Regions from separate parts of the Streptomyces sp. NPDC094032 genome, predicted to be linked through region 3. Evidence: riboswitches for the same ligand, from Rfam matches in the RefSeq annotation. Region 3 holds a riboswitch; each other region holds the start of a gene.
What was found. Region 3 has a riboswitch for cyclic di-AMP ahead of ABTZ54_RS11990 (peptidoglycan DD-metalloendopeptidase family protein). Riboswitches for the same ligand answer to the same signal wherever they lie in the genome.
Positions count from the first base shown of each region.

Region 1: it holds a riboswitch for cyclic di-AMP, as region 3 does, so the genes downstream of both, ABTZ54_RS06185 (M23 family metallopeptidase) here and ABTZ54_RS11990 (peptidoglycan DD-metalloendopeptidase family protein) in region 3, are expected to answer to the same signal.
Region 2: it holds a riboswitch for cyclic di-AMP, as region 3 does, so the genes downstream of both, ABTZ54_RS21125 (transglycosylase family protein) here and ABTZ54_RS11990 (peptidoglycan DD-metalloendopeptidase family protein) in region 3, are expected to answer to the same signal.
Region 4: it holds a riboswitch for cyclic di-AMP, as region 3 does, so the genes downstream of both, ABTZ54_RS16580 (transglycosylase SLT domain-containing protein) here and ABTZ54_RS11990 (peptidoglycan DD-metalloendopeptidase family protein) in region 3, are expected to answer to the same signal.

Region 1 covers NZ_JBEOUE010000003.1:19,253-26,915, forward strand. Annotated here, with positions in the region: gene ABTZ54_RS06175 (PrsW family intramembrane metalloprotease) at 1-949, shown strand, start outside; gene ABTZ54_RS06180 (aldo/keto reductase) at 975-1,922, opposite strand; gene ABTZ54_RS06185 (M23 family metallopeptidase) at 2,005-3,114, opposite strand; cyclic di-AMP (ydaO/yuaA leader) riboswitch at 3,127-3,272, opposite strand; gene ABTZ54_RS06190 (PP2C family protein-serine/threonine phosphatase) at 3,474-4,676, opposite strand; gene ABTZ54_RS06195 (MFS transporter) at 4,797-6,056, opposite strand; gene ABTZ54_RS06200 (PLP-dependent cysteine synthase family protein) at 6,053-7,087, opposite strand; gene ABTZ54_RS06205 (hypothetical protein) at 7,171-7,647, opposite strand.
Region 2 covers NZ_JBEOUE010000014.1:146,138-153,800, reverse strand. Annotated here, with positions in the region: gene ABTZ54_RS21145 (Ppx/GppA phosphatase family protein) at 1-575, opposite strand, end outside; gene ABTZ54_RS21140 (DUF501 domain-containing protein) at 572-1,111, opposite strand; gene ABTZ54_RS21135 (FtsB family cell division protein) at 1,130-1,600, opposite strand; gene eno (phosphopyruvate hydratase) at 1,698-2,984, opposite strand; gene ABTZ54_RS21125 (transglycosylase family protein) at 3,246-3,974, opposite strand; cyclic di-AMP (ydaO/yuaA leader) riboswitch at 3,978-4,152, opposite strand; gene ABTZ54_RS21120 (transglycosylase family protein) at 4,411-5,454, opposite strand; gene ABTZ54_RS21115 (cytochrome P450 family protein) at 5,569-6,846, opposite strand; gene ABTZ54_RS21110 (LamG-like jellyroll fold domain-containing protein) at 6,905-7,663, opposite strand, start outside.
Region 3 covers NZ_JBEOUE010000006.1:188,763-196,425, forward strand. Annotated here, with positions in the region: gene shc (squalene--hopene cyclase) at 1-145, shown strand, start outside; gene ABTZ54_RS11960 (phosphorylase family protein) at 145-807, shown strand; gene hpnH (adenosyl-hopene transferase HpnH) at 815-1,837, shown strand; gene ABTZ54_RS11970 (aspartate aminotransferase family protein) at 1,845-3,230, shown strand; gene ABTZ54_RS11975 (helix-turn-helix domain-containing protein) at 3,318-3,956, shown strand; gene ABTZ54_RS11980 (DUF6126 family protein) at 3,991-4,152, shown strand; gene ABTZ54_RS11985 (tyrosine-protein phosphatase) at 4,213-5,010, opposite strand; cyclic di-AMP (ydaO/yuaA leader) riboswitch at 5,384-5,538, shown strand; gene ABTZ54_RS11990 (peptidoglycan DD-metalloendopeptidase family protein) at 5,543-6,520, shown strand; gene ABTZ54_RS11995 (SGNH/GDSL hydrolase family protein) at 6,682-7,476, shown strand; gene ABTZ54_RS12000 (STM4011 family radical SAM protein) at 7,463-7,663, opposite strand, start outside.
Region 4 covers NZ_JBEOUE010000010.1:92,116-99,778, reverse strand. Annotated here, with positions in the region: gene ABTZ54_RS16600 (amidohydrolase) at 124-1,455, shown strand; gene ABTZ54_RS16595 (oxidoreductase) at 1,486-2,415, opposite strand; gene ABTZ54_RS16590 (TetR/AcrR family transcriptional regulator) at 2,490-3,056, opposite strand; gene ABTZ54_RS16585 (DUF1304 domain-containing protein) at 3,053-3,415, opposite strand; gene ABTZ54_RS16580 (transglycosylase SLT domain-containing protein) at 3,492-4,325, opposite strand; cyclic di-AMP (ydaO/yuaA leader) riboswitch at 4,330-4,484, opposite strand; gene ABTZ54_RS16575 (SpoIIE family protein phosphatase) at 4,853-6,946, shown strand; gene ABTZ54_RS16570 (SpoIIE family protein phosphatase) at 6,943-7,663, shown strand, end outside.

The DNA of each region.
Region 1 (7,663 bases), on a different contig from region 3:
CGCCGTGGAGTGGATCAGCAGCGCGACCGCCGACCCCGGCTCCGCCGACACCCTCGGCGCGACCGCGGTCGCCCCGGTCGTGGAGGAGACCGCGAAGGGCGCGGCCCTGCTGCTGCTCTTCCTCTTCCGCCGCAGGGACTTCACGGGCCCGGTCGACGGCCTCGTCCACGCCGGATTCACCGCCACCGGCTTCGCGTTCACCGAGAACATCCTCTATCTGGGCAACGCGTTCGGCGAGGACCAGGAGATCGGCTCCACCGGGATCGGCTCCATGACCTTCGGGACCTTCCTGGTCCGGATCATCATGTCGCCGTTCGCCCACCCGCTGTTCACCTCGCTCACCGGGCTCGGCTTCGGCTTCGCCGCCCTCCTGGCGGCAGACGCCCGGTTCCGCCGCACCCGGCTGGTCCTGCTCCCGCTCGCCGGCCTGCTCCTCGCCATGGGCATGCACGCCCTGTGGAACGGTTCGGCCAGCTTCCACCCGCTGGCGTTCCTCGCGGTGTACGGGATGTTCATGGTCCCGGTCTTCGCCCTGCTCACCTGGCTCGCGATATGGAGCCGGCAGAAGGAGCTGCGCACGATATCCGGCGAGCTCCCGGCCTACGCGACGGCGGGCTGGCTCGCGCACGACGAGCCGCTCGCGCTCTCCTCGATGCGGGCCCGCGCGCTGGCCCGCGGCTTCGCCGCCCGTACGTACGGGAAGCGGGCCGCGCAGGCGGTCGGCGAGTACGAGGCCTTCGCCACCACCCTCGCCTTCCTGCGCCACCGGGCCGGGCGCGGCCAGGCGGCCCCGGACTTCGCGGCCCGCGAGCAGGAGCTGCTGCACCACCTGTGGCAGCGCAGGCAGGTGGCCTCGCCCGCGCTGACCTACGCCGCGCGGGCCACGGGCCGGGTCTGGGCGCCGCCGCAGTATCTGGACTACGGCGGCTACAACCCGTACCGCGGCTAGCGGAGGCGGTGGGCCGGGCGGCGGATCAGACGGCCGAGGCCTCGTCCAGCACCGCCAGCTCCGCCGGCGTCAGCTCCAGCTCGGCGACGGCGACGAGGGCGGGGAGCTGCTCGACCGTGCGGGCCGAGGCGATCGGGGCGACGACGGTCGGGCGGGAGGCGAGCCAGGCGAGGGCGACGGTGGCGACCTCGGCGTCGTGGGCCTCGGCGACCGCGTCGAGCGCGGCGAGCACCTTCTGGCCCCGCTCGGTCTCCAGGTGCTGGGCCGCGCTGCCCGCGCGGACGCTGGCGACGGCGGCGCCCGGGCGGTACTTGCCGGTGAGGAAGCCGGAGGCGAGCGCGAAGTACGGCACGGCGCCGAGGCCGGCCTGCTCGGCGGTCTCCAGGAGGGCGCCCTCGTAGGTCTCGCGGGAGACCAGGTTGTAGTGCGGCTGGAGCGCGACGTAGCGGGCGAGCCCCTCGGCCTCGGCGAAGTCGAGCGAGGCGCGCAGCCGCTCCGGGGAGATGTTGGAGGCGGCGACGGCCCGCACCTTGCCGTCCTTGACCAGCTGGTCCAGGGCGGTGACGATCTCCTCGACCGGCACGGTCTCGTCGTCGAAGTGCGTGTAGTAGAGGTCGATGTAGTCGGTGCCCAGGCGGCGCAGCGACTCCTCGGCGGCGGCCTTGATGGTGGTCGCGCTCAGCCCCTTGAAGCGGGGGTGGGCGCCGACCTTGGTCGCGACGAGGACGTCGGCGCGCTTGCCGCGGGAGGCGAGCCAGCGGCCGATGACGGTCTCGGACTCGCCGCCCTCGTTGCCCTCGACCCACGAGGAGTAGGTGTCGGCGGTATCCACGAAATTGCCGCCCGCGGCGGTGTAGGCGTCGAGGACGGCGAAGGACTGCGCCTCGTCGGCGCTCCAGCCGAAGACGTTGCCGCCGAGGGCGAGCGGGAAGACGTGCAGGTCGGAGGAGCCCAGCTTGCGGAGAGAAGTCATGGGGTGATCAACCCTCCGCACGGCCGTGCCTATTCCGCTTCTCCGGGAGGAGCGGCGGATTCTCCGGGAGGAGCGGCGGACCTCAGACGGTCAGGCCCTTCGACCGCAGCCAGTCGGCCGGGTCGATGCCGCCACCGGACGGGGTGTGGACCTCCAGGTGGAGGTGGGGGCCGGTGACGTTGCCGGTGGCGCCGACCCGGCCGATGGTGTCGCCGGTGCCGACGGACTGGCCCGCGCCGACGGTCATCGAGGACAGGTGGCAGTACCAGACCTCGGTGCCGTCCGGCAGCTCCAGGACGATCCGGTAGCCGTACGAGCCGGACCAGCCGGCCGACTTCACGGTGCCGCTGTGGACGGCCTTGACCGGGGTGCCGGTGGGCGCGGCGAAGTCCAGGCCGGTGTGGTAGCCGGAGGACCACATCGAGCCGGCCTCGCCGTAGGTGGAGGTGATCGTGTACGAGGAGGTGGGCAGCGCGTAGCTCGCGGCCAGCTTGGCCAGGCGCTCGGCCTCGGCCTTCGCCGCCGCCTCCTTGGCGGCCGCCTCCGCCTCGGCCTTCGCCTTCGCCTCGGCCGCGGCCTTCTCCGCCGCTGCCGCCTTGGCCGCCGCCTCGGCCTTGGTCGCGGCCTCCGCCGCGGCCTTCTCGGCGGCGGCCTTCTGCGCCGCCTCCTTCTCCGCGGTGTCGGCGGCGGCCTGCTGCTGCTCGGCCTGCTGGAGGATGCGGGCGCGCAGCGCCTCGCCGGCGTCGGCCTGCCGCTCGCTGCCCGCGGGCGCGTCGGCGGAGGCGGTGTCCTGGGGAGTGGTGTAGGTGAGGGCGGTGAGCGGCTGCGGGTTGTTCGTGACCTCGGTGCTCGCGCCGGAGTCCTTCTCGTCGCCGCCGATGAGGTCGCCGATGCCGGGCAGTTCGGAGGCGTTGGGCAGGCCGAGGTCCGGCAGGGCTATGGCGACCGGGGGCTTGTCCTGCGCGGTGGCCAGGCCGCCCGCGCCGACGGCGGCGATGACGCCGACACCGAGGACGGTGGAGGAGCGGGCGAAGTTGGAGCGCTGCTTGACGACCCGGTGACGGCCGCCGGAGCGGTTCTGGGCCCGCAGCGAGTCCTCGGTGGGGTTCCATTCCTCCCCGCCCGTGCCCGCGGCGCCGTAGGCGCCGAAAGAGTCGAAGGGGGCTTCGGGAGCGGGGGTGTTGGAGGCCACGGAGGCGCTCTCCTTTCCTTCCTTCTCGCCTACCGGGTTAGCTGACGGGTTCGGAGCAGGAAGGTCTCCTACGGGTGTGCCGCACGGGTGCGGCGTGGCCCGATTCACCCCAAGTGGTGGTTCCCCGGTTCCCTTGCGGAATTCGGCGCACGCGCGCGGTGCCGTCTCTTGCGACGGCTGGGACGACCGCGCTGCGTTATCGAACGTTAATAGACACGGCCTCCCGATTCCAAGCCGTTCCCCTTGATCATTAGCTGAATTGACAGGGAATGGCCCGACTTGACCCCCAGTCAGACGGGATCCCGGTCACACCCAGAATCTGACGTTGTATCAATTGTTATCGGAGTGACACCCCCCGACTACGGCCGGTCACCGCCCTCCGGCGAGGCCCCGCCCGGCGGCACCACCGGCATCGTCCGCCGCCGCTCCTGCTGCCCAGCCGCCGGGCGGCTCACCGCAAGGAGCGCCATGTCGTCGGTCGAACCACCGCCCGTGTGCCGGCGCACATCCGCCACCAGCGCGTCCAACAGCTCCTCGGGACCGGGGAAGAGCCGCCCCGCGAGCCGCGCCGCCGGATCGTAGAAGACCCCCCGCGCGTCCCGCGCCTCCGAGAGACCGTCCGTGTAGAGCAGCAGCGTCGCACCCGCCGGGTACGGCGTCTCGTCGGCCCGGTCGGGCCACGCCGCCAGCTCCGCCATCCCCAGCGGCAGCGCGGCCTCGCTCGGCACCAACCGGTCGAGCCCGCCGTCCCCGTACAGCAGCAGCGGCTCGGGATGCCCCCGGTTCACCACCCGTACGAGCCCGTCGCCGCGCGGGATCTCCGCGAGGACCGCCGTCGTGAACCCCTCGAAGGCGTCGGGCCCGTCCCGCCGGGTGCCCTCCCGGTCCAGCGCCCGGTCGAGACGCCGCGCCACCCCCTCCAGCGTCGGCTCCAGCTCGGCCGCCTCGCGGAAGGCGCCGATGACCACGGCGACCGCCTCCACCGCGTCGAGCCCCTTGCCCCGCACGTCGCCGACGACCAGCCGTACCCCGTAGGGGGTGTCCTGTACCGCGAACAGATCGCCGCCGATGAACGCGTCGGCCTGCGCCGCCTCGTACCGGGCCGCGATCTGCAGCCCGCCGATCCGCTCGGCGGGCGCCGGAAGGACCGCCTTCTGCGCCGCCTCCGCGATCACCCGCACCGACGCGAGCCGCTCGCCGCTGCGCCGCACCACCCGGTTGATCAGCATCGCGAGCGCCGAGACGGTGAGGACGGTCAGCGTCTCGGTGAGCGAGGGGATGTCGTCGCTCGTCCCGTTGTAGAGGTGCAGCCCGACGCTGGCGAGGACCGCGGCGATGCCCGTCAGGAGCGTGGTGAGGGTGGAGAAGAAGGGGGCGGCGATCAGCGGCGCCGCGGAGAACAGCGGCGCCGCCGTGTACGCGGGCGGGGTGAACAGGTCGTAGAACACCCCGCCCACGATGATCAGCGGAGGCAGCGCGCGGATGAAGCGGCGGGCGAAGGCGTACGGACCCCGGCTCGCTCCCCCGCCACCGGGCCCGTGCCGCCCCGCTGCTCGCGCCACCTCTGCTCTCCCGCCTGGACCTGGGCCCGCCTGGACCTGGGCCCGACCGGCCCCGGACCCGCTGGACCAGGGACCGCCCCGAGGACGACGCGAGGACCCGCGCCCTCCCTCAGGGTGCGGTCAGCCGGTGCCCGTCGGCGACTCCCGCGCGGCCGACTGGCGTACGGCGGACGGGACGGCGAGCCGCCCGCCCCGCGCCAGCGCCGCCATGGCCACCGCGCAGCCGAGCCCCACCGCGCACAGCGTCAGCCAGGGCACCGCCGACCAGCCGGTCAGGTCGAGCAGGGCGCCCGTCCCCAGGTTCCCCAGGGTGATGCCGATCCCGCAGACGGTGTTGTAGAGCCCGTAGTGGGTGGCGACCCAGCGGCCGTCGGCGAGCGCGACCACGGTGTCCATCTCGTAGGGGTAGAGCACCGCGTTCGCCGCCGCCAGGAGCGCCGCGCACAGCAGCAGCCCCGGCAGCGAACGCCCGCCGCCCAGCAGCGCCGGCGGCAGGAACGCCACGCCCATCAGCGCCAGCCCCAGCACCAGACACCGCTCCCGGCTCAGCCGCCGCTTGCACCAGGCGGTGATCCGCAGCTGCCCGACGAGCGCCACCAGCGCCGACACCACGAACAGCGCCGTCGTCACCGCCGTGCTGTCCGCGGCGAGCGGCAGCGCCAGATAGACCTGGAACGACAGCACGTACGACCCGGTCATCGCCAGCGAGAACAGCCAGAACACCCGGTTGGCGAGCACCGTCCTGAACTGCCCCCGCTCCCGCCCCTCCCCTACGGGCGCCTCCTTCCGCACGGGCAGATGCCGCAGCTGTACGAGGGTGAGCCCGGCGAACAGCACCGCCGCCACCACGCACGTCAGCTGGAACGACACCCCTGTCAGGGCCACCCCGACGAGCGGACCGAGCAGGATGCCCGCCTGGTAGTACGTGTTGAACAGCGCGAACGCCTCCACGCGCCGCTCCCCCGCCTCCACCGCGAGATAGGCCCGCACCGCGGGGTTGAACAGCGCCCCCGCCAGACCGGTCGCCAGCGAGGCCGCGATCAGCATCGGCAGCGACTGCGCGAAGGCGAGCGCCCCGAAGCCGACCGTCCGCAGCGCGCACCCGGCGACGATCAGCGGCTTGTAGCCGAGCCGGTCGGCGAGCGCGCCGCCGACCAGGAACATGCCCTGCTGGGACAGGTTCCGCGCGCCGAGGACCAGCCCGACCGCCCAGGCCGCCATGCCGAGGCCGTCGGCCAGATGGGCGGCCAGGTACGGCATCAGCATGTAGAAGCCGAGGTTGATGGTGAGCTGGTTCAGGAAGAGCAGCCGCACCGCCGGGTCGAAGGTGCGGCTCTGCTTCCAGATCCCTCCCGGGGAGGGAGCGGTCGTCGTGCTCAACGGACCCGCTCCGCCCGCTCCAGCACCCGGCGGGTCCAGCCGCGGACCGGCTCGCCCTCCGCGTACCCGGCGGGGTCCTCCCGTACGGGACCGTCGAGCAGCCCGTGCACCTCGCAGAAGTCGTCGTTGAAGACGGTGTCGAAGTAGCGCTGCGGCCCGTCGGGGAAGACCGCCGCGATACGGGTGCCGCGCGGCCGGGTGCGGGCCAGCCAGCCCGCGACCAGCGCGACCGCGCCCACGCTCCAGCCGCCGGTGGCGAACTGCCGGGACGCGAGCCGCCGGGCGGCCCGCACCGCCTCCGCGGGACCCACCCAGTGGATCTCGTCGAAGGCGTCGTGGTCGACGTTGCCCGGGTGGATGGAGGAGCCGAGCCCGCGCATCAGCCGCTCGCCGGCCGGCAGGCCGAAGATGGTCGAGTTGATGGAGTCCACGCCGACGAGCTCCAGGGCGGGGCTGGTGGTGGCGCGCAGCGCGCGGGAGATGCCGGCCGAGTGGCCGCCGGTGCCGACCGCGCAGACCAGCACGTCGATCCGGTCCAGCTGCTCGCCCAGCTCGGCGGCGAGCCCGGCGTACGCCTGGGTGTTGTCGGGGTTCCCGTACTGGTTGGGCCACCAGGCCCCGTCGAGGGCGATCAGCAGTTCGGCGACCCGGTCCATCCGGGCCTGCTGCCAGCCGCCGTCCGGGCTGGGCTCGGGCACGACGTGCACGTGGGCGCCGTGGGCGGTGAGCATCCGCTCGACGATCGGTTCGAGGCCGGGGTCGGTGACGACATGCACCGGGTGGCCGTGCAGGATCCCGGCGAGCGCGAGCCCGAGCCCGAGGGTGCCGGAGGTCGACTCGACGATGGGGGCGCCCGGCCGCAGCTCGCCGCGGCGGCGGGCCTGCTCGACCATGTGGAGGGCGGCGCGGTCCTTGATGCCGCCGAAGTTGAAGCCCTCCAGCTTGGCCCAGTAGCCGTCGTCCATCCACAGGACGGGGGTGTTGCCGACGGTCTGGCTGGCCACGGAAAGCAGGTTGGCGGGATTGCTCATGGGGGGTTACGTCCTTGGGGTGGAGCAGCCCCGGCGTACGGGGCGTGCGGAAGGAGCGAGGTCACGGAGGTGCGCGACCCGGCTCAGTTCCGGTCCACCCCGAGCGCGATCAGAAGTCGGCCCGGCACGGGTCCGGGCCCGGCCCGGCCGTGCACACAGCGGGTGTGCGGGGCCTCGGGGAACACCTCGTCGTACGCGAGGAGGGCGCCGCCGGCGTCCGGCGCGGGGAACTGCGCGCCGGCGGACTGCGCGGGCAGATGCGCGTCGAAGGACCACCCGTCCCCGGGCCGCTCGCAGCCGTGCGGGAGCCAGGGGGCGGAGAGGACGGTGGCGGTGGCCGCGGGGGCGGGGCCGCCCGGCACCACGGAGGCGACGGAGGCGGACACCGCCTCTGTCCGGGCCACCGTCTGCGCCGCCGTCTGTGCCTCCGGCGCCGCCAGCGCGTGCCCGTGCGCGCCGTGGCAGACGCCCGCGATCAGCGCGACGAGCGCGAACAGCAACAGGACGGCGGGTGCCCGCCGTCCCGCCCGTCGCAGTTCCGTCACGCTCTGGTCACTCATGGTGCGCGCGAGATTA
Region 2 (7,663 bases), on a different contig from region 3:
AGCGCGGCCCGCACGTCGGCGCGGATCGCGGCGATCTCCTCGGCGGCCGGCGGGTCGTGCCGCACATGCCGTTCGGTCAGGCGTACGCAGCCGATGTCGACCGAGCGGGCGGCCTCGACGTGCCGGTTGCCGACGACGAACTCGGTCGAGCCGCCGCCGATGTCCACCACGAGCCGCCGGTCGTCGCCGTGCAGCTCGCCGGTGGCGCCGGTGAAGGAGAACTCGGCCTCCTGGTCGCCGGTGATGACCTCGGGCTCGACGCCCAGGATCCCGACGACCCCGTTCACGAAGTCGGCGCGGTTCTCGGCGTCGCGGGAGGCGGAGGTGGCGACGAAGCGCAGCCGGTCGGCCCCGACCCCGTACTCCTCGATGACGGCCGCGTACGCGCGGCAGGCGGCGAAGGTGCGCTCCAGCGCCTCGGGCGCGAGCCGGCCGGTCCGGTCGACGCCCTGGCCGAGCCGGACGATCGTCATCCGGCGGTCGAGCTCGATCAGCTCGCCCGTCTCCGGGTGCACGTCGGCGACGAGGAGGCGGATGGAGTTGGTGCCGCAGTCGATTCCGGCGACCCGGGTCACTCGGCGGACCCCTTCTCGTCACCGCACGGCGACACGCACGGCCCCTTCGCCCACCACTCGGGCAGCATCGCGAGGGCCTCGTCGCCGAACGGGTTCACGCCCGGGCCGGCGGCCAGCGAGTGCCCGACGAGGACGTGCAGGCACTTGACCCGGTCCGGCATGCCGCCGGCGCTCGGGAAGCCCTCCAGGACCTCGATGGCGTCGCGGCGCGCAATGTAGTCCTCGTGCGCGGCCCGGTAGGCGGCGGCGAGCTCCGGGTCGGTGGCGAGCCGGGCCTGCATCTCCTTCATGACCCCGTTGGCCTCCAGGGTGCCGATGGCCGAGGCCGCCCGGGGGCAGGTCAGGTAGTACGTGGTCGGGAACGGCGTGCCGTCGGGGAGCCGGGGCGCGGTCTCGACGACGTCCGGGTTGCCGCACGGGCAGCGGTGCGCGATGGCACGCAGGCCACGGGGCGGGCGGCCGAGCTGTGCCTCGAACGCCGCGATGTCCGCGTCGGTCGGCTCGGTGCGTTCGGTCTGCGGAGGAGGCGTTTCCATGGTGGATCCTGGGGTTGGTCAGTGGCGGTCGGCGCTGTCCACGCCGTCCCACAGGTTGTCGTACCAGGGGCGGTCCGTCGCGCCCTGGTCGGTGCGGGGCCGGTGCTCCGCGTCCGGGTCGTTCACGGTGAAGCCGGTCTCGCCGGGCATCAGGTAGTGCAGGTGCTCGCGGGCAAGCCGGCGCACATAGGCGGGGTCCTGGAGGCGGGCCTTCTCGTCCTTCAGCTGCTCGACCCGCTGGGCGGCCTCGGCCGACTTGCGCTGCTGGTCGGCGATCTCGCCCTGCTGGGAGACGTACTGCCGCATCGGGTAGGCGAGCGCCACCACGAGCGAGCAGACGACGAGGGCGAGGAAGGCCGCGCGGCCGGTGAGCCGGGAGCGGCGGGCCTGACGGCGGGTCTGGGAGCGGTAGACACGGGCGGCGGTCTGCTCGCCGAGCAGCCTGATCCGGGTCGCGGTCGAGAACCGGTCCCGGTCCTTCACGGCCATGTCGTACGCCTCCCCTTTTGCTGCCGACCCTCTTCACACGCACGTCCCCGCACACGGTACGGGACCGGGTGCGGGGACGTGCGGATCAGTGCGGGTGTCAGCCCTTGAAGCGCGGGAAGGCGCTGCGGCCGGCGTAGACCGCGGCGTCGTCGAGGATCTCCTCGATGCGCAGCAGCTGGTTGTACTTGGCGACGCGCTCGGAGCGGGCCGGGGCGCCGGTCTTGATCTGGCCGCAGTTGGTGGCGACGGCCAGGTCGGCGATGGTGACGTCCTCGGTCTCGCCGGAGCGGTGCGACATCATGCACTTGAAGCCGCTGCGCTGGGCCAGCTCGACGGCGTCCAGGGTCTCGGTCAGCGAGCCGATCTGGTTGACCTTGACCAGGAGGGCGTTCGCGGAGCCCTCCTCGATGCCGCGGGCGAGGCGCTCGGGGTTGGTGACGAACAGGTCGTCGCCGACCAGCTGCACCTTGGCGCCCAGCTTGTCGGTGATGACCTTCCAGCCGGCCCAGTCGTCCTCGAACAGCGGGTCCTCGATGGAGACCAGCGGGTACGCGGCGACGAGCTCCTCGTAGTACTCGGTCATCTCGGCGGCCGAGCGGGACTTGCCCTCGAACTCGTACTTGCCGTCCTTGTAGAACTCGGAGGCGGCGCAGTCGAGCGCGAGCGCGATGTCCTTGCCCGGGACGTAGCCGGCCTGCTTGATGGCCTCGACGATGAGGTCGAGCGCGGCGCGGTTGGAGTCCAGGTTCGGGGCGAAGCCGCCCTCGTCACCGAGGCCGGTGGACAGGCCCTTGGTCTTCAGGACGGACTTGAGGGTGTGGTAGACCTCGGTGCCCCAGCGCAGCGCCTCGGAGAAGGACTCCGCGCCGATCGGCGCGATCATGAACTCCTGGATGTCCACGTTGGAGTCGGCGTGCGAGCCGCCGTTCAGGATGTTCATCATCGGAACGGGCAGCAGGTGCGCGTTCGGGCCGCCGAGGTAGCGGAAGAGCGGCAGGTCGGACGCCTCGGAGGCGGCGTGCGCGACGGCGAGGGAGACACCGAGGATGGCGTTGGCGCCGAGCGAGGACTTGTCCGGGGTCGCGTCCAGGTCGAACATGGCCTGGTCGATCAGGCGCTGCTCGGTGGCGTCGTAGCCGACGAGCTCCGGGCCGATCTGCTCGATGACCGCGAGGACGGCCTTCTCGACACCCTTGCCCTGGTAACGGTTGGGGTCACCGTCGCGGAGCTCAAGGGCCTCGAACGCACCGGTGGAGGCACCGGACGGCACGGCAGCACGGCCGGTGCTGCCGTCGTCGAGGCCGACCTCGACCTCGACCGTGGGGTTGCCTCGGGAGTCCAGGATTTCCCGGGCTACGACGACGTCGATGGACGGCACGAGCATCTCCTTCTGGGATGTGACGCTGGTTGTGACGCATGCGGCAAGGTCTCGTTTCGCCTTGCGACAAGAGCCTAACCGGCTCCGGGGCTCCGGCCAGCCGGACGCCCGCCCCCTGGGACGAAAAAGGACCCAAGGGCATGCATCTGAGGACGAAAGACCCCTTACTACCGATGGGTAAGGGCCCGAACGGGGAAACCCCGGCCCGGAGCGCACGGGGGAAGGGCGCTCCGGGCCGGGGTGGTCACCGCGGGAGGGTCGTCAAGCTCACTTGAGGTGGAGCTGCTGGCCCGGGTAGATCAGGTCGGCGTTGGTGACGACGTCCTTGTTGAGCTCGAAGAGCTTGGCCCAGCCGCCCTTGACGCCGTGCGCCTGGGCGATCTTGCTGAGGGTGTCGCCGGCGACGACCTTGTACTCGCCGTCACCCTTCTTGACCTTCTGGCCGGTGGGGGTGGTGACGGTCTTCTTGGAGACGGTCTTCTTCTGCGTGGCCTTCGGCGCCTGGCGCTGCTCGCTGCGGGTCGTCGGCTGCTCGGTGGAGCGCTTCGACGAGGAGGAGCTGGAGGACGAGGAAGAGGACGAGCTGGAGGGGCTCGACGAGGCGGAGCCGCCGTTGTAGGTGGCGCTGGAGAGACCCACGCCACAGCTCGGCCACGCGCCCTTGCCCTGGCCGGCCAGGACCTTCTCGGCGATGGCGATCTGCTGGGACTTCGACGCCTGGTTGGCGGTCGGGGCGTAGGCGGTGCCGCCGTACGCGGCCCAGGTGGAGGCCGAGAACTGCAGGCCGCCGTAGTAACCGTTGCCGGTGTTGATGGACCAGTTGCCGCCGGACTCGCACGCGGCGACGGCGTCCCACTCGGAGGCGGTGGCGGCCGAGGCGGTGCCCGCGGTCATCAGCGGGGCGGCGACGGCGACACCGGCGACACCGGCGAGCGTGATGGCTCGGGTGGCCTTGGAGGGACGACGGTGTTTGCCCTTGTTGCCGGAAAACAGCATGGGAATTCTCCTCACCGACGCCTACGAGGTGAGCTGTCGGGTTCGGGCGTAGTGAGTTGCCCGGCCGCGTGTCCTTGCACGCGGCTTCACCCCAAGCCGATCGTCGGCCGTCTGTCTCAACGGCCGGGGCCGGCACTTACCTTGGGTCCCCCGCTCCTGCCTTCGGCGCTGACGCGACGACTGTTCCCATCGGTCGGCGGCAGGATTCGGCGTTACCGGTCGACGGGGCCCGCGGTGGCGAGCGGTCACGACCGTAGACATAGACCCGGCGGAAGTTCAAAGACCATCAACCCGGAAAAATCGCCCCTACTTGCTCCCCGGGGAGGGGTGTTTACGCAGGTGAGGGGCGACGCGAGCAAACTTTGCGGACGTGACACGCCAGTTCGGCAAGAGAGACCCATGTCTCACTTACTCATAACGGACATTCAGCTACGAACTACTCCGCCGCCGGGGCGGGCGCAGGCGTCAACTCAAGGCTCTGACCAGGGAGGATGAGGTCCGGGTCGACGCCGACCGTCTTCTTGTTGGCGTCATAGAGGGCGGTCCAGCCGCCGGGCAGCGCGTTCTCCTGCGCAATGTCCGACAGACTGTCACCCGGCTTGACGGTGTATTCGCCAGCCTTGCCCGAGTTGTCCGACTTCTGCCCGATGACCGTGCCTTCGGCCGTCGCGTTACCGCCGGTCACGCCATCCGCCGACCCGTCAGCCGGTGCGGCGTGACGTCCGGATTCGGGCGTGGCGTCCGAATTGCCCGGCTGCTCTGGCGCGGCGTCACCACGGTGCTTGCCGGAGCCGGGGGTGGCCGGATCCGTCGTACCGGGAGTAGCGGGGGTACCCGGGGTACCCGGGGTACCGGGAGCGCTCGGCGTACCGGACGCGTCCGGCGTACCCGGCGTCGTCGGCGTGCCGGGCGTCGCGGAGCCGCCGGGGGTGGCCGGGGTCGCGGGCGCGGTCGTGGCGCCGCCCGACGGGGTCGCGGGGGTGGCCGGGGTCGTCGTGCTCGCCCCGGAGCCGGCCGGGGTGCCGTCGGTCCGGTTGGACTCGGCGACCGGACCGGTGGACGCCTTGGGCTTGACGGCGGCGCCGGGCGCGACGGCGGGCTTCCTGCCGTCGTTCTTCAGGCCCGCGATCGGCGCGCAGGTGGCCCACTGGGTGTCACCCGCGGCGAGCGCCTTGTCGGCGATGGCGATCTGCTGCGCCCGGCTGGCGAGGTCCGCGCTCGGCGCGTACGCGAGGCCGCCGTGGCGCTCCCAGCTCTCCTGGGTGAACTGGAGACCGCCGTAGAGCCCGTTGCCGAAGTTGGCGCTCCACGCGCCTCCCGACTCGCACTCGGCGACCCGGTCCCAGGTCGGGGCGTCCGCCGCGGAGGCGGAGCCGGTGGCGAGCAGCGGCAGGGCCATGGCCGAGCCGGTGACGCCCGCCGCGACGACGAGCGCGGGGGCCTGGCGGGGTCTGCGGTGTCGTCCGTTCCCGGAGCGCATACGGACTGCCTTTCGCGTGACTGCTGAGACTGCGGGTGAACGTAGCGGCATTCGAACGTGAGTCACAAGTCGATGCAGCGGAGATCACGCGAAGATCACAGTCTTGACGGTCCGTCAGCTGGTTGGACCTTTGTGGGAAGCGCTGAACTCCACCGGAAGCGTGCGCAGGCCACGCATGATCAGCCCACCGCGCCACCGCAGTTCCTCGGGATCGGCCCCAAGTCGCAGGTCCGGCAGGCGAGTCAGGAGCGTCGCCAGCGCCGTCTGTCCCTCAAGGCGCGCCAGCGGGGCCCCCAGGCAGTAGTGGATGCCGTGCCCGTACCCGAGATGCTGGTTGTCGCGGCGCGCCAGATCCAGGGTGTCCGGCTCGTCGAACCGCGCGGGGTCGCGGTCCGCGGCGGCCAGCACCACCAGGACCGGGTCGCCGGCCGGGATCTCCTGGCCGCCGATCGTCACCGCCTCGGTGGCGTACCGCCAGGTCGCGAGCTCCACCGGCCCGTCGTACCGCAGCAGCTCCTCGACGCCCGTCTCAAGCAGCCCGGTCTCCCCCGCCGCGATCGACTCCTGGAGCCTGGCCCGCTGCTCCGGGTTGCGCAGCAGCGCGTACACGCCGTTGCCGATCAGGTTCACCGTGGTCTCGAAGCCCGCGAAGAGAAGGATGAAGGCCATCGCGGCGGCCTCGTTCTCGGTGAGGTGCTCGCCGTGGTCGGAGGCCTTGATGAGCCCGGAGATCAGGTCGTCGCCCGGGGCCTCGCGCTTCTTGTGGATGAGTTCCAGCAGATAGCCGCGCATCTTCTTCACCGAGCGCGCCACCCCGCCGCGCGGCCCGCCGCCGTGCCGGATCATCATCCCGGCCCAGTCCCGGAAGTCGTCCTGGTCCTCGGCGGGCACGCCCAGCAGGTCGCAGATCGCGTAGATGGGGAGGGGGAAGGCGAACTCGTGGATGAGGTCCGCGCTCCCCTTCTCCACGAAGTCGTCGATGAGCCGGTCGGTCAGCTCCTGCACCCGGGGCGCGAACTCCGCGACCCGGCGCGGTGTGAACGCCTTCGACACCAGCCGCCGCAGCCGGGTGTGGTCCGGCGGGTCGATGTTGAGCAGGTGGGTGGTCAGCTCGGCCTTGCGCTCGCCGGGGATGCCCGTCTTGCCCTTGGCGTGCGCCGGCTCGTCGTGGTGCGCCGGGTTCTTCGACAGACGCTGGTCGGCGAGCGCCTGCCGGGCGTCCGCGTACCGGGTCACCAGCCAGGCCTCCACCCCGCTGGGCAGCTTCGCCCGGTGCACCGGCGCGTGCTCGCGCAGCCAGGCGTACGCGGGGTAGGGATCGGTGGCGAACTCCCAGGTGAAGAGCTCGGGGGCGGGCGGTGGAACGGAGGCGGCGGCGGGCTGGTCGGACATGGTCCCGACACTAACCCGCCGCCGCCGGGGCGCCCGTCACAGCCGGGCGTACCCCTCTTTACAGCCGGGCGTACACCCCCTTCGCCGTCAGCTGGTCGAAGGCCAGCCGGACGACGGTGGCGCTGTCGACCGGGAGCGGCCCGGTCACCGTGGTGATCTCCGCGTCCGACAGGGCGCGCCGTACCAGCGTGAACTCGTCCAGCGAGCCCGTCAGCCGGTCCTTGTCCGCGCCCGCGCTGTCGGGGCGCGCCCCGAGCCGGAAGCCGCGTACGTCGAAGCCGTCCTCCACGGTCAGGGCGCCGGAGACGGTGCCGGTCGCGACCGCCTGGAGGGCGGTCCCGTCGCCGACCGACAGGGTCAGCGTCCCACCCTGGCGGCGCAGCACGACATGCCGCCAGGCGCCGTCGCCGAAGACGGTCCCGGCCGGGGCCGCGGCCTCCAGGGCGGTGATGCCCCGGTCGGTCTGGACGTGGGCGACGACCTTGTTCTCCGGGGACAGCGCGCGGATCCACAGCTGGCGTTCCGAGGTGCCGACGCCGTACGCCCAGACGAGCACCGGGCTGGTGTTGTCGGCCTGCCGGAAGCGCACCCAGGTCGCCAGGGTGAAGTCGCCCGAGCCGAGCGCCCGGTCCTCCCCGTACGGGAGCTCGACGGCGCCCGTCTTCCCGTCGAGGTCGAGGCTCCGGCCGAACCTGGCGCCGGTGTCGGTGACGGTGGCGCCGGGGCGGACGATGCCGTGGCCGCAGTGGCGGGAGGCGTCGGGGGTGGCGCGGGCGGCCGGGTCGTCGGCGGGCCGGGCGACCAGGTGCTGCTCGGT
Region 3 (7,663 bases):
CTGGGACGAGCCGTACTTCACCGGCACGGGCTTCCCCTGGGACTTCTCCATCAACTACCACCTGTACCGGCAGGTCTTCCCGCTCACGGCGCTCGGCCGCTATGTGAACGGGGAGCCGGTGCTCCACGGCCCCGGGGGCGCCTGATGGCCCGGGACCCCGGCACGCCCGCCGTGCCGCCGCTGCTGATCGCCTGCGCGCTCGGCATCGAGCAGCTGGCGCTGCGACGCGGCGCGCGCGGAGCCGCCCGGGCGGGGGCGCCCGCGCCGGTGACCGTGGTGCGGACCGGCATGGGCCCGGCGCACGCGCGCCGGGCCGTCTCGCGGGCCCTGGAGGACGCGGCCTGGCGGGACGCGGCCGTCATCGCCTCCGGCTTCTGCGCGGGGCTCGCGCCCGGGATGCACCCGGGTGACCTGATCGTCGCCGACGAGACCCGCGGCCCCGACGGCGTCACCCCCTGCACGGGTACGGATCTCCTGGTGAAGGCGCTCGCCAGGGCCGTACCGGGGCGGACCGTGCACACCGGCCCGCTGACCGGCTCCGACCATGTGGTGCGCGGCCCCGAGCGGGCCGCGCTGCGGGCCGGCGGGGCCGTCGCCGTCGACATGGAGTCCGCCGCCACCCTGCGTACGGCGGTGGCGGCCGGCCCCCGCCCGGTTGCGGCCGTACGGGTGGTCGTGGACGCTCCAGAACATGAACTGGTCCGGATCGGCACGGTCCGCGGTGGAATATCGGCTTTCCGTGTTCTCCGTGCCGTCCTTCCCGCATTCTTCGAATGGCACCGTTCTTTGCTGCTCCCCAGGAGGTGAGCGAGTTATGGCCATGCCGCTCCGTCAGTCCATCAGGGTCGGGACCTACCTCTTCGAACAGAAGCTCCGCAAGCGGGAGAAGTTCCCGTTGATCGTCGAGCTGGAGCCGCTGTTCGCCTGCAACCTCAAGTGCGAGGGCTGCGGCAAGATCCAGCATCCGGCGGGCGTGCTCAAGCAGCGCATGCCGGTCGCCCAGGCGGTCGGCGCCGTCCTGGAGTCCGGGGCGCCGATGGTCTCCATCGCCGGCGGCGAACCGCTGATGCACCCTCAGATCCACGAGATCGTGCGCCAGTTGGTGGCCAAGCGCAAGTACGTCTTCCTCTGCACCAACGCGATGCTGCTGCGCAAGAAGCTGGCGGACTTCACGCCCTCCCCGTACTTCGCCTTCGCCGTCCACATCGACGGACTGCGCGAGCGGCACGACGAATCCGTCGCCAAGGAGGGCGTGTTCGACGAGGCGGTGGCGGCGATCAAGGAGGCCAAGCGGCGCGGCTTCCGGGTCACCACCAACTCGACCTTCTTCAACACCGACACGCCCCAGACGATCATCGAGGTGCTGAACTACCTCAACGACGACCTCCAGGTCGACGAGATGATGATCTCGCCCGCGTACGCCTACGAGAAGGCCCCGGACCAGGAGCACTTCCTGGGCGTCGAGCAGACCAGGGAACTCTTCAAGAAGGCCTTCGCGGGCGGGAACCGGCGCCGCTGGCGGCTCAACCACTCGCCGCTCTTCCTCGACTTCCTGGAGGGCAAGGCCGATTTCCCCTGCACCGCGTGGGCGATCCCGAACTACTCGCTCTTCGGGTGGCAGCGCCCCTGCTATCTGATGAGCGACGGCTACGTCCCCACGTACCGCGAGCTCATCGAGGAGACCGACTGGGACGCGTACGGCCGCGGGAAGGACCCCCGCTGCGCCAACTGCATGGCGCACTGCGGCTACGAGCCCACCGCCGTCCTCGCCACCATGGGCTCGCTCAAGGAGTCCCTGCGCGCGGTCCGGGAGACCGTCCACGGGGGCAAGGGGTGAGCCGGTCATGACGGGCGGGTTCGATCTGCGGGCGCTGCTCGCCGAGCGCGGGGGCGAGCGGTACGAGCTGCACGCCCGGTACCTCAACCACCAGCTCCCGCGCATGCTCCACACCATCGGCTTCGACAAGGTGTACGAGCGGGCGGAGGGCGCCCACTTCTGGGACGCGGACGGCGCGGACTATCTGGACATGCTCGCCGGCTTCGGCGTCATGGGCCTGGGGCGGCACCACCCCGTCGTCCGCAAGGCGCTGCACGACGTCCTCGACGCGCAGCTCGCCGATCTCACCCGCTTCGACTGCCAGCCGCTGCCCGGACTGCTCGCCGAGCGGCTGCTCGCCCACAGCCCCCACCTCGACCGGGTCTTCTTCGGCAACAGCGGCACCGAGGCCGTGGAGACCGCCCTCAAGTTCGCCCGGTGCGCCACCGGGCGGCCGAGGGTCCTCTACTGCTCCCACGCCTTCCACGGGCTGACCACCGGCTCGCTCTCGGTCAACGGCGAGGACGGCTTCCGCGACGGCTTCGGCCCGCTGCTGCCGGACACGGCGATCGGCCTCGGCGACCTCGACGCCCTGGAGCGGGAGCTGCGCAAGGGGGACGTGGCCGCCTTCGTCGTGGAGCCGATCCAGGGCAAGGGCGTCCACGAGCCCCCGCCGGGCTTCCTGCGCGCCGCCCAGGAGCTGCTGCACCGGCACGGCGCGCTGCTGATCGCCGACGAGGTGCAGACCGGCCTCGGCCGGACCGGCGACTTCTACGCGTACCAGCACGAGGAGGGCGTCGAGCCCGACCTGGTCTGCGTCGCCAAGGCGCTCTCCGGCGGCTATGTGCCGGTGGGCGCGACCCTGGGCAAGGACTGGATCTTCAAGAAGGTCTACTCGTCCATGGACCGGGTCCTGGTCCACTCGGCCAGCTTCGGCGCGAACGCGCAGGCCATGGCCGCCGGGCTCGCGGTGCTCTCGGTCATGGAGACCGAGGGCACCGTCGCCCACGTACGGCGGATCGGCGACCTGCTCGCCTCCCGGCTGAGGGAGCTCGTACCGCGCTACGAGCTGCTGAAGGAGATCCGGGGCCGCGGGCTGATGATCGGCATCGAGTTCGGCCGGCCGTCCTCGCTGGGCCTGCGCAGCCGCTGGACCATGCTCCAGGCGGCCCGCAAGGGCCTCTTCGCCCAGATGGTCGTGGTGCCGCTGCTCCAGCGGCACCGGATCCTCACCCAGGTGTCGGGCGACCATCTGGAAGTGATCAAGCTGATCCCGCCGCTGGTCATCGACGAGGCGGACGTGGACCGCTTCGTGACCGCCTTCACGGCGGTGATGGACGACGCCCACGGCGGCGGCGGGCTGATGTGGGACTTCGGGAAGACCCTGGTCAAGCAGGCGGTCGCGCAGCGCTGACCGGGGCGGCCCCGGGCCGCTCCCGCGGTCTTTTGCCTCTGGGGCAATAAATTTGCCTCAGAGGCACGATCCTGGCGGAATGGACGCATGGACCACGTCCCCGGGGAATCCTCCCCGGACCCTGCCGCCCCCAGCGCCACCGACATCCTGCCGGACGTCGCCCCGCAGCTGCGGGCCCTGCGCCGCCGCCGGGGGCTCACCCTGGAGGCCGCCGCCCAGCGGGCCGGTCTCTCCCCGGCCCATCTGTCCCGGCTTGAGACGGGCAACCGGCAGCCCTCGCTCCCGATGCTGCTCGCGTTGTCCCGTATCTACGGTACGACGGTCTCCGAGCTGCTGGGCGAGACCCCGCCCGAGCGCGACCCGGTCGTCCGGGCCGGCCGCTCCGAGCCGGTCGAGGCCGACGGCTGGATCTACCGCCAGGCCGGCGGCGCCGGGCGCGCCCTCCAGTGCCTGCGCGTGCACGTGCCCTACGCCACCCGCGCCGACATCGTGCGGGTCCACCCGGGCGAGGAGTGGATCCACGTCCTGGAGGGCCGGGTGCGGCTCGCCCTCGGCGACGCGGTGCACGTCCTCGATCCCGGGGACAGCGCGCACTTCGACTCGCTCACCCCGCACCGGATCGGCGCCGCCACCCGTACCGGGGCCGAGCTGCTCTTCGTCCACACCCTGATGCAGAGTCCCGTGGCCGAGCTGTGTCTCGGTGACGGCACCCCGCACCGGCGCTGACCCTTCGAGTCTCACGACCGTGGAAAGGATCGACATGTCTGACACGTCTGGGAGCTCCGTACCGGACACCGGCGAGGAGCGCGGCAACGGCAAGTTCCCCAAGGGGCTGGTGCTCCGGCTCTTCGCGTACCTGATCGCCGGCCACCTCTTCGCCGGCTTCCTCTACCTGCTGTTCGAGATGGGCGGCGGTCAGTAGGCGCCCGGTCGACCATGCGAAAGGGCCGCGGGGCACACTGCCCCGCGGCCCTCGCCGTTCCTACGCCTCGACGAGCAGGCGCTCGCGCAGCCGGTCCCGGGTCTCCGGGGTGAGCCGCAGCCCCTCCGTCAGATAGGCGTCGACCGAGCCCCAGGTCTCCTCGATGGTGTCGAAGGCGGCCCGCAGATACTCCACCCGCGCGTCGAAGAGCGGGCTCAGCAGCTCCATCACCTCGGGCGACAGGGCGTCCGCCGCGCTGGAGTCGCGCCGCACCTTGTAGCGGCGGTGCGGCTCGTTGGACTTCACGTAGTCCTCCTCGATCGCCTCGCGCTCGACGCCGACGGCGAGCAGCGTGATCGCGATCGACAGACCGGCGCGGTCCTTGCCGGCCGCACAGTGCATCAGGGCCGGGACGCTCTCCTCGGCCATGGCGTGCAGGACGCGGCTGTGCTCGGCGGTCCGCTCCACGATCATCTTCCGGTACGAGTCGGACATCCGGGCCGCGGCCTTGCCGTCGCCCAGGATCTCGCGCAGCTGCGTCAGGTCGCCGCCCTGCACCAGCTTCCAGAACTCCTTGCCGTCGGCCGGGTCGTTGAGCGGTATGTTCACGTTCCGCACGCCGGGCAGCTCGACGTCCGCCCCCTCCATGCGCCGGTCGGCCTCGTTGCGGAAGTCGAAGACGGTGTGCAGGTCGAGGGTGGCGAGAAACGTCGCGTCCTCCTGCGTGGCGTGCGCCAGGTGACCGCTGCGGAAGAGGCGTCCGGCGCGCACGCTCCGGCCGTCCACCGTCGGCAGCCCGCCGAGGTCGCGGAAGTTGCGTACGCCGGTCAGCTCGGGCTCGGTCGTCGTCTGCGTCACGGATGCTCCTGGTCTCGAAATGGGTTCCTGGGGCAATCATCCAGGTGAGAGGCCCCGACCGCACCCCCTCGGGCTGGAATGGGCGATCTGTCCGAATTAAACCCTTAGGGGTAACGCGCCCTGATACCGGGGGAGATGGGATTCGGGGCGTGAGCAGCGTCATAGACGTGACGGACCGTGGCTGATCGTCTTTTCCAAATTCCCTTCCGGAAAGGGAAATCGAGGGACCGTCATCCACGGAGGGTGACCGGAATTCCGGCCGGAAATCGCGCCCGCACCGCTGTCGTGAAAACGGTGGCTTGTTCGTGCCCACCCGCCTCGCATAGCGTCGCGCTCAATCCGGACGGACCGCCTAATCCTGCCGCCGACCGGAATCCGCACACCACCCGTACAAGGCAGGAGCGGGGGACCCAGGTACTACGCCGATCCCTCGAAGAAGGACGGCTCGGGGTGAAGCCGCGCGACCACGCGGCCGGACATCTCCAGTCCGAACCCGACAGCTCACCTCGCAGGCGACGGAGAGGAATCCGCCATGCCCGCGAAGGGTAAGCACCGCCGTCCCAAGGCCAACCCGATCACCCGCGGATTCGTCGCCGCAGGCACCGGTGGCGCCGTCGTCGCCCTGCCGCTCATCGGCGCGACCGGCGCGCACGCCGCCGAGCAGGCCGCCCCGGTCGCGAAGGCCCCGCAGGCCGTCACCGTCGCCGCCGCGACCCCCGCCCAGGCCCCGGCCGCCGCTCCCGCCGCCGCCCCGAAGGCGTACACCGTCGTCCGTGGCGACTACCTGTCCAAGATCGCCAGTGAGCACAGGCTCACCGGCGGCTGGCAGAAGCTCTACCGCGACAACCGCCAGGTCGTCGGCGAGGACCCCTCGCTGATCCTCCCCGGCATGAAGCTCACCCTCGGCGCCAAGGGCACCGCCACGGCGCACACGCCGAAGGCCGCCGCCCCCGCGCAGAGCACCGGTGACGACACCCGCGCCTCGCGCGGCAGCGAGCGCGCCTCGGCGTCCTCCTCTTCGTCTTCCTCGTCGTCGTCCTCCTCGGCCGCTTCCTCCTCGTCGTCGTCCTCGGCGTCCTCCTCGGCCGGCCAGACCTCCTCCACCGGCTGGGTCACCCCCATCGCCGGCGGCGGCGTCTCCACCCCGTACCGCGCCTCCGGCTCGATGTGGTCCTCCGGCTACCACACCGGCGTCGACTTCATCGCCTCCACCGGCACCACCGTCCGCGCGGTCGGCCCGGGCACCGTCTACTCCGCCGGCGACGGCGGCGCGTACGGCAACCAGGTCGTCATCCAGCACGCCGACGGCACCTTCTCGCAGTACGCCCACCTGTCCTCGATCTCCGTCTCCGCCGGTCAGACCGTCACCGGCGGCCAGCAGATCGGCCTCTCCGGCGCGACCGGCAACGTCACCGGCCCGCACCTGCACTTCGAGATCCGCACCGGGCCGGAGTACGGCTCCGACATCGACCCGCTGGCCGCCCTGCGCCAGCACGGCGTCAGCGTCTGACCCCGGAATTGCACGGATTCACCCCGGAGGCCCGGCACCCATGTGCCGGGCCTCCGGCGTATTCCGGCTTGGCGGAATCTTTATCGGTGGCATATGTCACCCGCCGTCAACCCCTCCTTACGGTCGCGTAGGTCACATCCGTAAGGGAAAGATGAGCTCCCGTGGCAGACGATTCGAGAACAAGAGACAAGAACGCATTCGGGTCGTACGCGGCGATCGGTGACAGCTTCACGGAGGGCGTCGGAGACCCCGGCCCCGACGGGACGTACGTCGGATGGGCGGACCGCTTCGCGGTGCTGCTCGCCGACCAGCTGCCGGAGAACGACGCCTTCCGCTACGCCAACCTGGCGGTGCGGGGGCGCCTTCTGGACCAGATCGTCGCCGAGCAGGTCCCGAGGGCGAAGGAACTCGCCCCCGACCTGGTGACCTTCTGCGCCGGCGGCAACGACATCATCCGCCCCGGCACCGACCCCGACGACGTCGCCGAGCGCTTCGAGCGCGCCGTCGCCGACCTGACCTCCGCCGTGGGCACCGTCATGGTGACGACCGGCTTCGACACACGTGACGTGCCCGTCCTGAAGCACCTGCGCGGGAAGATCGCCACGTACACCGCCCATGTCCGGTCCATCGCCGACCGCTACGACTGCCCGGTGCTCGACCTGTGGTCGCTGAAGTCCGTCCAGGACCGGCGCGCCTGGGACGACGACCGGCTCCACCTGTCGGCCGAGGGGCACACCCGGGTCGCGCTGCGCGCCGCCCAGGTCCTCGGCATGCCGGTGCCGGCCGACCCGGACCAGGCGTGGCCGCCGCGGCCGCCGCGCGGCACCCTGGAGGTCCGCAAGGACGACATCCACTGGGCGAAGGAGTACCTGGTCCCGTGGATCGGGCGCCGCCTGCGCGGCGAGAGCTCGGGGGACCACGTCGAGGCCAAGCGCCCCGACCTCATGCCCCTGTAGGCGGCGGCTCCGGGCGGCCGGCCGGTATCCGCTCCAGGACGCCGCCGGCGAACACGTCGTACAGCGGCAGCGTCTCCAGATGGACGTAGCCGATGTGGCAGTCGCAGACGGCGAGCGGGCAGGGGCGCGGGCGCAGCGCGGTCCGGTACGAGCCGTCGTAGAGGTTGCCCAGCTCGGCCCTGACGAA
Region 4 (7,663 bases), on a different contig from region 3:
ACACCCTCCACACAGCCATTCATCTGGGAGTTCGCGCCCCCGGGTCACCCTTCCCTTGTTCGGCGCGCACAGCTTGGTATACAAAATCGGAGAGCCGTTGGTCTCTTCCTCAAGGAGTCCCCCATGCAGCCTTCCTCCCCCGCGCTCTCCCGCCGCACGATGCTGGCCGGTGCCGCCGCCCTGGCCGGTACGACGGCCACGACGGCCACGGTGGCCGCGACCGCCGCCCCCGCGTCCGCCGCCGGTGCCGGGCCCCAGCGGGACCGGGACCGGAACCGGGCCGTGGTCTTCCGCAACGTGCGCGTCCTCGGCGCGGCGAAGGCGACGGACCTCGTGGTCGTCGACGGGCGCGTCTCGGGCGGCCCCGTGCCGCGTGGCGCGAAGGTCGTCGACGGCGGGGGCAGGATCGCGCTGCCGTCGCTGGTGGACGCGCACATCCACCCGGACAAGACGACCTGGGGCGGCTCATGGGTGTCGCGGCGCCCGGCGAGCGGCATCGCCGACTACGTCGCCCAGGACGTGGAGCTGTTCCGCGCCCAGCGCCGGCCGGTCGCCGAGCGCGCGTACGGGCTGATGTCCCACGCCGTCGCCCGCGGCACCCGGGCGATGCGCGCCCACGCCGACGTCGCCCCCGCGTACGGGCTGGCCGGAGTGGAGGGCGTCGCCGAGGCGCGGGAGCGGCTGCGGCACGCGCTCGACGTCCAGATCGTGGCCTTCCCGCAGCACGGCGTCGTCCGGACCCCCGGGACGGCGGGGCTCCTGGAGGAGGCGGCCCGCGACGGGCTCGTGGACATGATCGGCGGCATCGACCCGATCGGCTTCGACCAGGCCCTCGACGAGCAGCTCGACCTGGTCTTCGGCATCGCGGACCGCCACGGCGTCGGCGTGGACATCCATCTGCACGACCGCGGCGAGAAGGGCGTCAGGGCCATGCGCGGCATCATCGACCGCACGCGTGCGCTGTCGCTCGCGGGCAAGGTCACCGTCAGCCATGTCTTCTGTCTGCCCGCCCTCTCGGACCGTGAACTGGGTGTGATCGCCGCCGACCTGGGCGCGCAGGACATCGCCCTCACGACCGTCGCGCCCTCCGACTCGCTGGTGCTGCCGATCGCCCGGCTGCGCGAGCACGGGGTACGGGTCGGCCTCGGCTCCGACGGCGTGCGGGACTCCTGGAGCCCGTTCGGCAACGCGGACATGATGCACCGCGCGCACCTGCTCGGCTGGGTGACGGACGTGCGCCTCGACGAGGAGCTGGCCGACTGCTACGGCGTGGCCGCGAACGGCGGCGCGGACGTCATGGGCCTGCCGCACGCCGACCTCCGGCCCGGCGCGCCGGCCGACTTCGTCCTCGTACGGGGCGAATGCCTGCCCCAGGTCGTGGTGGACATGCCGCGCCGGGACCTGGTCGTGCACGGCGGGGTCGTGGTGGCCAGGGACGGGGAGTTCCTGGCCTGAGCGACGGGCCGGGCGGGGGGCCCGCCGGGGTCACCCGGTGAGCGACTCGTAACGGACGCCCGTGAGTTCCTCGGACGCGGCCCACAGGCGTTCGCCCGAGGTGTCGTCGAGCGTCCATCGGGCCCGCCAGGACCGGGTGGGCGCGCCGCGCAGGCCCAGCTTCGGGCCGATGAAGGCGTCGGGGCGTACGCCGGGGGCGGTGGCGGCGTACAGAGTGGGCAGGGCACCGGTGTCGGCGGGCTGGGCGATGATCCGGTTGCCCAGCTCCATCACGCGCTCGGCGGTCTTGCGGCCCGCCTGCCGGGGGCCTTCCGTCTGCAGGTTGGTGGCGGCGTAGCCGGGGTGGGCGGCGGCCGCGACGATCCCGGCCCCGGCGGTGGCCAGGCGGCGGGAGAGTTCGTGGACGAAGAGGAGGTTGGCCGTCTTGGAGCGGCCGTAGGCGATCCAGCGGCGGTAGCGGCGCTCGGAGTTGAGGTCGGTGTGGTCCAGGTCGGACAGGGCGTGGAAGCCGCTGGAGAGACTCACGATCCGGGCGTCCCGACCGCGCGGCAGCAGGGGCATCAGGAGCCCGGTGAGCGCGAAGTGGCCGAGGTGGTTCACGCCGAACTGCGTCTCGAAGCCGTCGGCGGTGCGGCCTGCGGGCAGGGCCATCACACCCGCGTTGTTGACGAGCAGGTCGAGGCCCTCGTGCCGCTCGGCGTGGCCTGCCGCGAAGTTCCGTACGGAGGCGAGGTCGCCCAGGTCGAGCGGGGCGAACTCGGCCGCCGCGTCCGGGACTTCGGCGCGCAGCCGGGCCAGCGCGGCCTCGCCCCGGGTCCGGCTGCGGCAGGCGAGGACGACGTGCGCCCCGGCGCGGGCCAGCTCGCGGGCGGTGACGTAGCCGATGCCGCTGTTGGCCCCAGTCACCACCGCGACGCGTCCCCGCTGGGAGGGGATGTCCTGTGCGTTCCAGCCCGTCATCTCCGGGCGCTCCTTCCGGCCGTGTCGTCCCTATGATGCCGCCACCACGGGTGACGGCATCATAGGGACGCACCTCAGGGCAGCGGGGTGCGGTGCAGGGTGACCAGCAGGCGCCAGACCCGCTGCGCGATCTCGTCCGGGGTGGCCTCGATCAGGCCGTGCAGCCAGTCGGCGAGCACCCCCGCGAAGGTCGCGGCGACCGCCGAGGCGATCAGGTCGGGTTCCGGCGCCCCGGCCAGGGCGCGCTCGGTCCGGCTGCGCAGGCGCAGCTCCTGGTGGAGCACGAGCCCGAGCGGGCCGCCGCCGCCGGGGCGCAGCAGTTCCCTGTAGAGCCCGGCGTGCGGGGGCAGCCGGTGGAAGAAGTCGCTCAGCGCGGCGGGCGCGGCGGCCGGGTCGGGGACACCGCGCCAGGCGTGCAGGGCGTCGACGGCCTCGCGGACGATTCCGGCACAGGCGTCGGTCGCGAGCGCCTCCAGGTCGGCGTAGTGGAGGTAGAAGGTGGCGCGGCCGACCCCCGCCCGCCGGACCAGCGCGGCGACGCTCACCTGCGCGAGCGGGCTGTCCGCGCACTCCTCCAGCAGCGCCTGCCGCAGCCTGGACCTGGTCCGCTCGGCCCTGGGGTCCGCCGGTGCGGGGTTCATCCGGCCAGCAGGACGGCGCCGAGCGCGAGCGCGCCGGGGAGCGCCTGCGCGACCAGGATGCGCCGGTTGGCGGTGAGGCCGCCGTACACCCCGGCGACGACGACGCAGGCGAGGAAGAAGATCTGCGCCCGGAAGCCGGTCGGGTCCCCGGCGATCAGGCCCCAGACGAGGCCGGCCGCCAGGAAGCCGTTGTAGAGGCCCTGGTTCGCGGCGAGCGGGGCGGTGGCCCGGGCCATGGCCGGGTCGAAGCCCGAGAGCTTGCGCCCCGGAGCCTTCTCCCACAGGAACATCTCCAGGACCAGGAAGTACGCGTGCAGCGCCGCCACCAGGCCGACCAGCACGTTCGCGAGCGTATCCATCGACTCAACCGCTCCTCGGGTTTTATGGACAGGTGTCCATCATAGCTGGACACCTGTCCATGAAATCCCCGGAGCCTCAGTAGGCGCTGTTGACGTTGTCGATCGAGCCGTAGCGGTCGGCGGCGTAGTTGCAGGCGGCCGTGATGTTGGCGACCGGGTCGTAGAGGTCGTAGGCCGTGCCGGCGACGTGGTAGGCCTGGAAGGTCGGCTCGATCACCTGGAGGAGGCCCTTGGAGGGGGTGCCGGCCAGGGCGTTGGAGTCCCAGTTGTTGATGGCCAGCGGGTTGCCCGAGGACTCGCGCATGATGTTGCGGTGGATGCCCTCGTAGGTGCCCGGGATGCCGTTCTTGGCCATGATGGAGAGGGACTCGCGGATCCAGCCGTCCAGGTCGTTCGTGTACGAGACGGCCGAGACCGCCGAGGAGACCGCGGGGGCAGCCTGCGCCGCGGCCTGGACCACGGCCGCCGACGGGGCGGACGCCTGGGGCGCGACCGCCGGGCGGGCCGCGGCGGCGCCGCTCGCGCCGCCGCTCGCGGCGGCGTTCCGGGCGTCGATGGCGAGGCGCAGGCCGGGGCGGATGAGGCCGGGGTCGGCGCCCACGGCGGCACGGTTGTCGCGGTAGACCTTCTGCCAGCCGCCGCTCACGTGGTGCTCGCGGGCGATCTTCGAGAGCGAGTCACCGGCGACCACGGAGTAGCGCACGGGACCGCCCGCCTTGGCCGCCGGCACCGCCGCCTTTTCGATTGCGACGGAATGGACCGCGCGTACGGCCTGCGGGGTCTCAGCGGCGGCGCCGGTGGCTCCGAGGAGCGGCAGGGCGAGTGCGGCGCTGCCGGTGATGCCGACGACGGCCAGTCCGCGAGCGAGCGGGGCGCTCTTGGTGCGGCGGTGCTTCCCGTTTCCACGCATGGCGAGTTCCTCTCCTTCGCCTGCGAGGTGAGCTGTCGGGTTCGGGCAGGAGCTGCCCGGCCGCGCGGCGCGCGGCTTCACCCCGAGCCGCCCCGGTGACCGGGGCGGCGGAGAACCTGGGTCCCCCGCTCCTGCCGTACGTGTGGGTGGGTGAGTGCGGTGCCCGGGCGGCGGCAGGATTCGGCGTTCCGTCCGGATGACGGGTGACCGTAGGCGAATCCGAACGGCGAGAACAAGGGTCCAATTCGCAAAAGCAAGCAGATCTTTTAGCAGCCGGAAATAGGGCGATCGCGGTGCCGTGATCCAACTCGCCAACTGGTTTCCGGGGGCGCGCGCATGACTCCGCGACAGCATCTTGGGGACATGCCGGGCCGTGACTCAGATCACCGCCGGTCACTTAATCTGATATGTCCGGATCCATGCGATTTAGGAAAGGTTTGAGAAATCGGGGGTTCGCGACGACTGGCGGTCCGCTTCCGGGGCGGGATGATGGAGGGGCTGCGGGGTGGAGGAGGGACACGGTCTGGATGAGCGCGGCGGCCTTCCCTGCCGGACAGGACCCGGCGGACGGCGATCTCACCTTGGAGCCGGGCGGTCTCCTCGACGTCCTCGGGGTGGCCGCCGTCGTCCTGGACGAGCGCGGTCGGATCGCCCTGTGGAGCCCGCAGGCGGAGGAGCTCTTCGGCTACCCGACGGCCGAGGCCCTCGGCCGCCCCGCCGTCGCGCTGCTGGTGGAGGAGCGCCACCAGGACCTGGTGCGGTCGCTCTTCGCGCGCGTGGTGTCGGGCGCCGGGCCCTGGGCCGGGGTCTTCCCGGTACGGCACAAGGACGGCCACACGCTCCTGGCGGAGTTCCGCAACACCCGGCTCCAGGACGAGCGGGGGCGCCCCTACGCGCTGGGGCTCGCCTCCGACCGGGCCACGGACCGGCGCGTGGAGGAGCACCTGTCGCTGTCCTCGCTGCTGGTCACCCACTCCCCCATCGGCCTGGCCGTCCTGGACCACGGCCTCCGCTTCGTGCTGGTCAACCCGGCCCTGGAACGGATCGACGGCCTGGCCGCCGCCGCGCACCTGGGGCGCACGCTCCAGGAGACGATGGCGTCCCCGGACGCGGAGGCCCTGGAGACGGCGCTGGGCGAGGTCCTGGAGACGGGCGAGCCCGTGCTGTCCCGGAGCGTGCGCGGAGTGACCGGGCCCGACGGCGCGGAGCGGGTGTGGTCGGTCTCGCTCTACCGGCTGCGGACACCCGAGCGGCGGATCATGGGGGTCGCCATCGCGGTCAGGGACATCACCGAACAGCACCAGGCGGCCAGGACGGCGGCCCGGGCCCGCCGCCGGCTCGCGGTGATCGCGGCGGCCTCGGAGCGGGTGGGGACCACGCTCGACCTGGATCTCACCGCCCACGAGCTGGCGGACCTGGTGGTGCCCGAGTTCGCCGACATCGCCGCCGTCGACGTCCTGGAGTCCATCCTGACCGGGCCGCTCGCCGGGCCGGCGCGGACCTCGGGTCCCGCCGTGTTCCGCGCGCTCGCCGTGAAGGCCGCGTACACCACGCCGGCGCGGGAGGCCGCCGACCCGGTCGGCGAGCCCGCCCGCTACGGCGCCGAGCGGCTGGTCACCCAGTGCGCCCGCACCGGGCGCCCGGTCCTCGTGCGGCACGTCACCGACGGCGACCTGCCCCGGATCGCCAGCGGCGAGGCCACCGCCGCGCTGCTGCGGCGGGCGGGCATCCACTCGTACCTCGCCGTCCCGCTGCGGGCCCGCGGCGTGGTCCTGGGCGTGCTCGACCTGAAGCGGGCGCGCAACTCCGTGCCGTTCGACGAGGACGACGTCCTGCTGGCCGGGGAGCTCGCGGCCCGCGCCGCGGTCGCCATCGACAACGCCCGCTGGTACCGGCACCAGAGCCAGGCCGCCCTGGCCCTCCAGCGCCACCTGCTGCCGCACGGGCCGCCGCGGCTCCACGGCCTCGACGTCGCCTACCGCTACCAGCCCGCCTCGGAGTCGGTCGAGGTCGGCGGCGACTGGTTCGACGCGATCCCGCTGCCCGACGGCAAGACCGCCCTGGTGGTGGGCGACGTGATGGGCAGCGGCATCAACGCGGCGGCGACCATGGGGCAGTTCCGCACCGCCGCCCGCACCCTCGCCGGGCTCGGGCTCGCGCCGGGCGTGGTCCTGGAGCACCTGGACCGCACCGCCGCCGATCTGGACGACGCGATGGCCACCTGTGTGTGCGCCGTCTACGACCCGTACAGCGCGAGCTGCCGGGTCGCGAACGCCGGCCACCCGCCGCCCGTCCATGTCGCCGCCGGCCGGGCCCCCCGCCTGCTGGAGCTGACCGCGGGCGCGCCCCTGGGCGTCGGCGGCGTGCCCTTCGAGACCCAGGAGATCCCGTTCGGGGTGGGCGACGACCTGGTGCTGTACACGGACGGCCTGGTCGAGACCCGTGACCAGGACATCGACGTACGCCTCGAAGCCCTCACCGACCTGCTGGACCGCGCCCCGCTCCCCCTGGAGCAGATCTGCGACCTGCTGCTCGGCTCGCTGCGCGGGCCCGACGACCACGACGACGTGGCGCTGCTGATCGCCCGCGCCCGGCAGCCGTACGGAGAGGGGGCACCGTGAGCGACGCGCTCCCGCAGGACGACGGCCTGCCGCCCTTCACGGAGGACTGCGCCGCCGCGCTGCTCGACGGCCGGGGCCGGATCGAGGGCTGGACGCCGGAGGCCCGGACCCTGCTGAGCCGGTCCGCCGCCGATGTCGTCGGCCATTCGGCGCGCGCGCTCCTCGCGGACCCCTCGGCCTGGCCGCCGCTGGTGGCGGCGTACGCGCGGGGCGTCCGGCACGGCGACGCGGTGCTGCGTACCGGCCGGGGCGCCGAACTGCCCGTGGTCTTCCAGGCGTTCGACCTCGCCGGGAACGGCGGACCCGCCGGGTACCTGGTCCTTGCCACCCCGGCGGCGCGGGCCGTCCGCAGGCACCAGGACCGGGCCTTCATCCGGGAGCTGTTCCACCAGGACCGGGTGGGGCTCGCCGTGTTCGACCCGGGGCTGCGGCTCCTGCGGACCAACACGCACCTGCTGCCGTACACGGGGGTGCCGCACGACCTCCGGGGGCGGCGCCTGGGCGACTTCCTGTGGCCCGGGGACGCGGACGCGATCGAGGGAGGGCTGCGGGAGGTGCTGCGCACCGGCAAGCCGCTGCTCGGGGTGGAGCAGGTGCTGCGCACGCTCGACGATCCGCTCGGCGGGGTGACCCTCTCGGTGTCGGCGTTCCGTCTCCAGTCCCCCGAGGGGCAGGTCCTGGGGCTGACCGCGCTGTTCACCGACATGACCGAGCTGC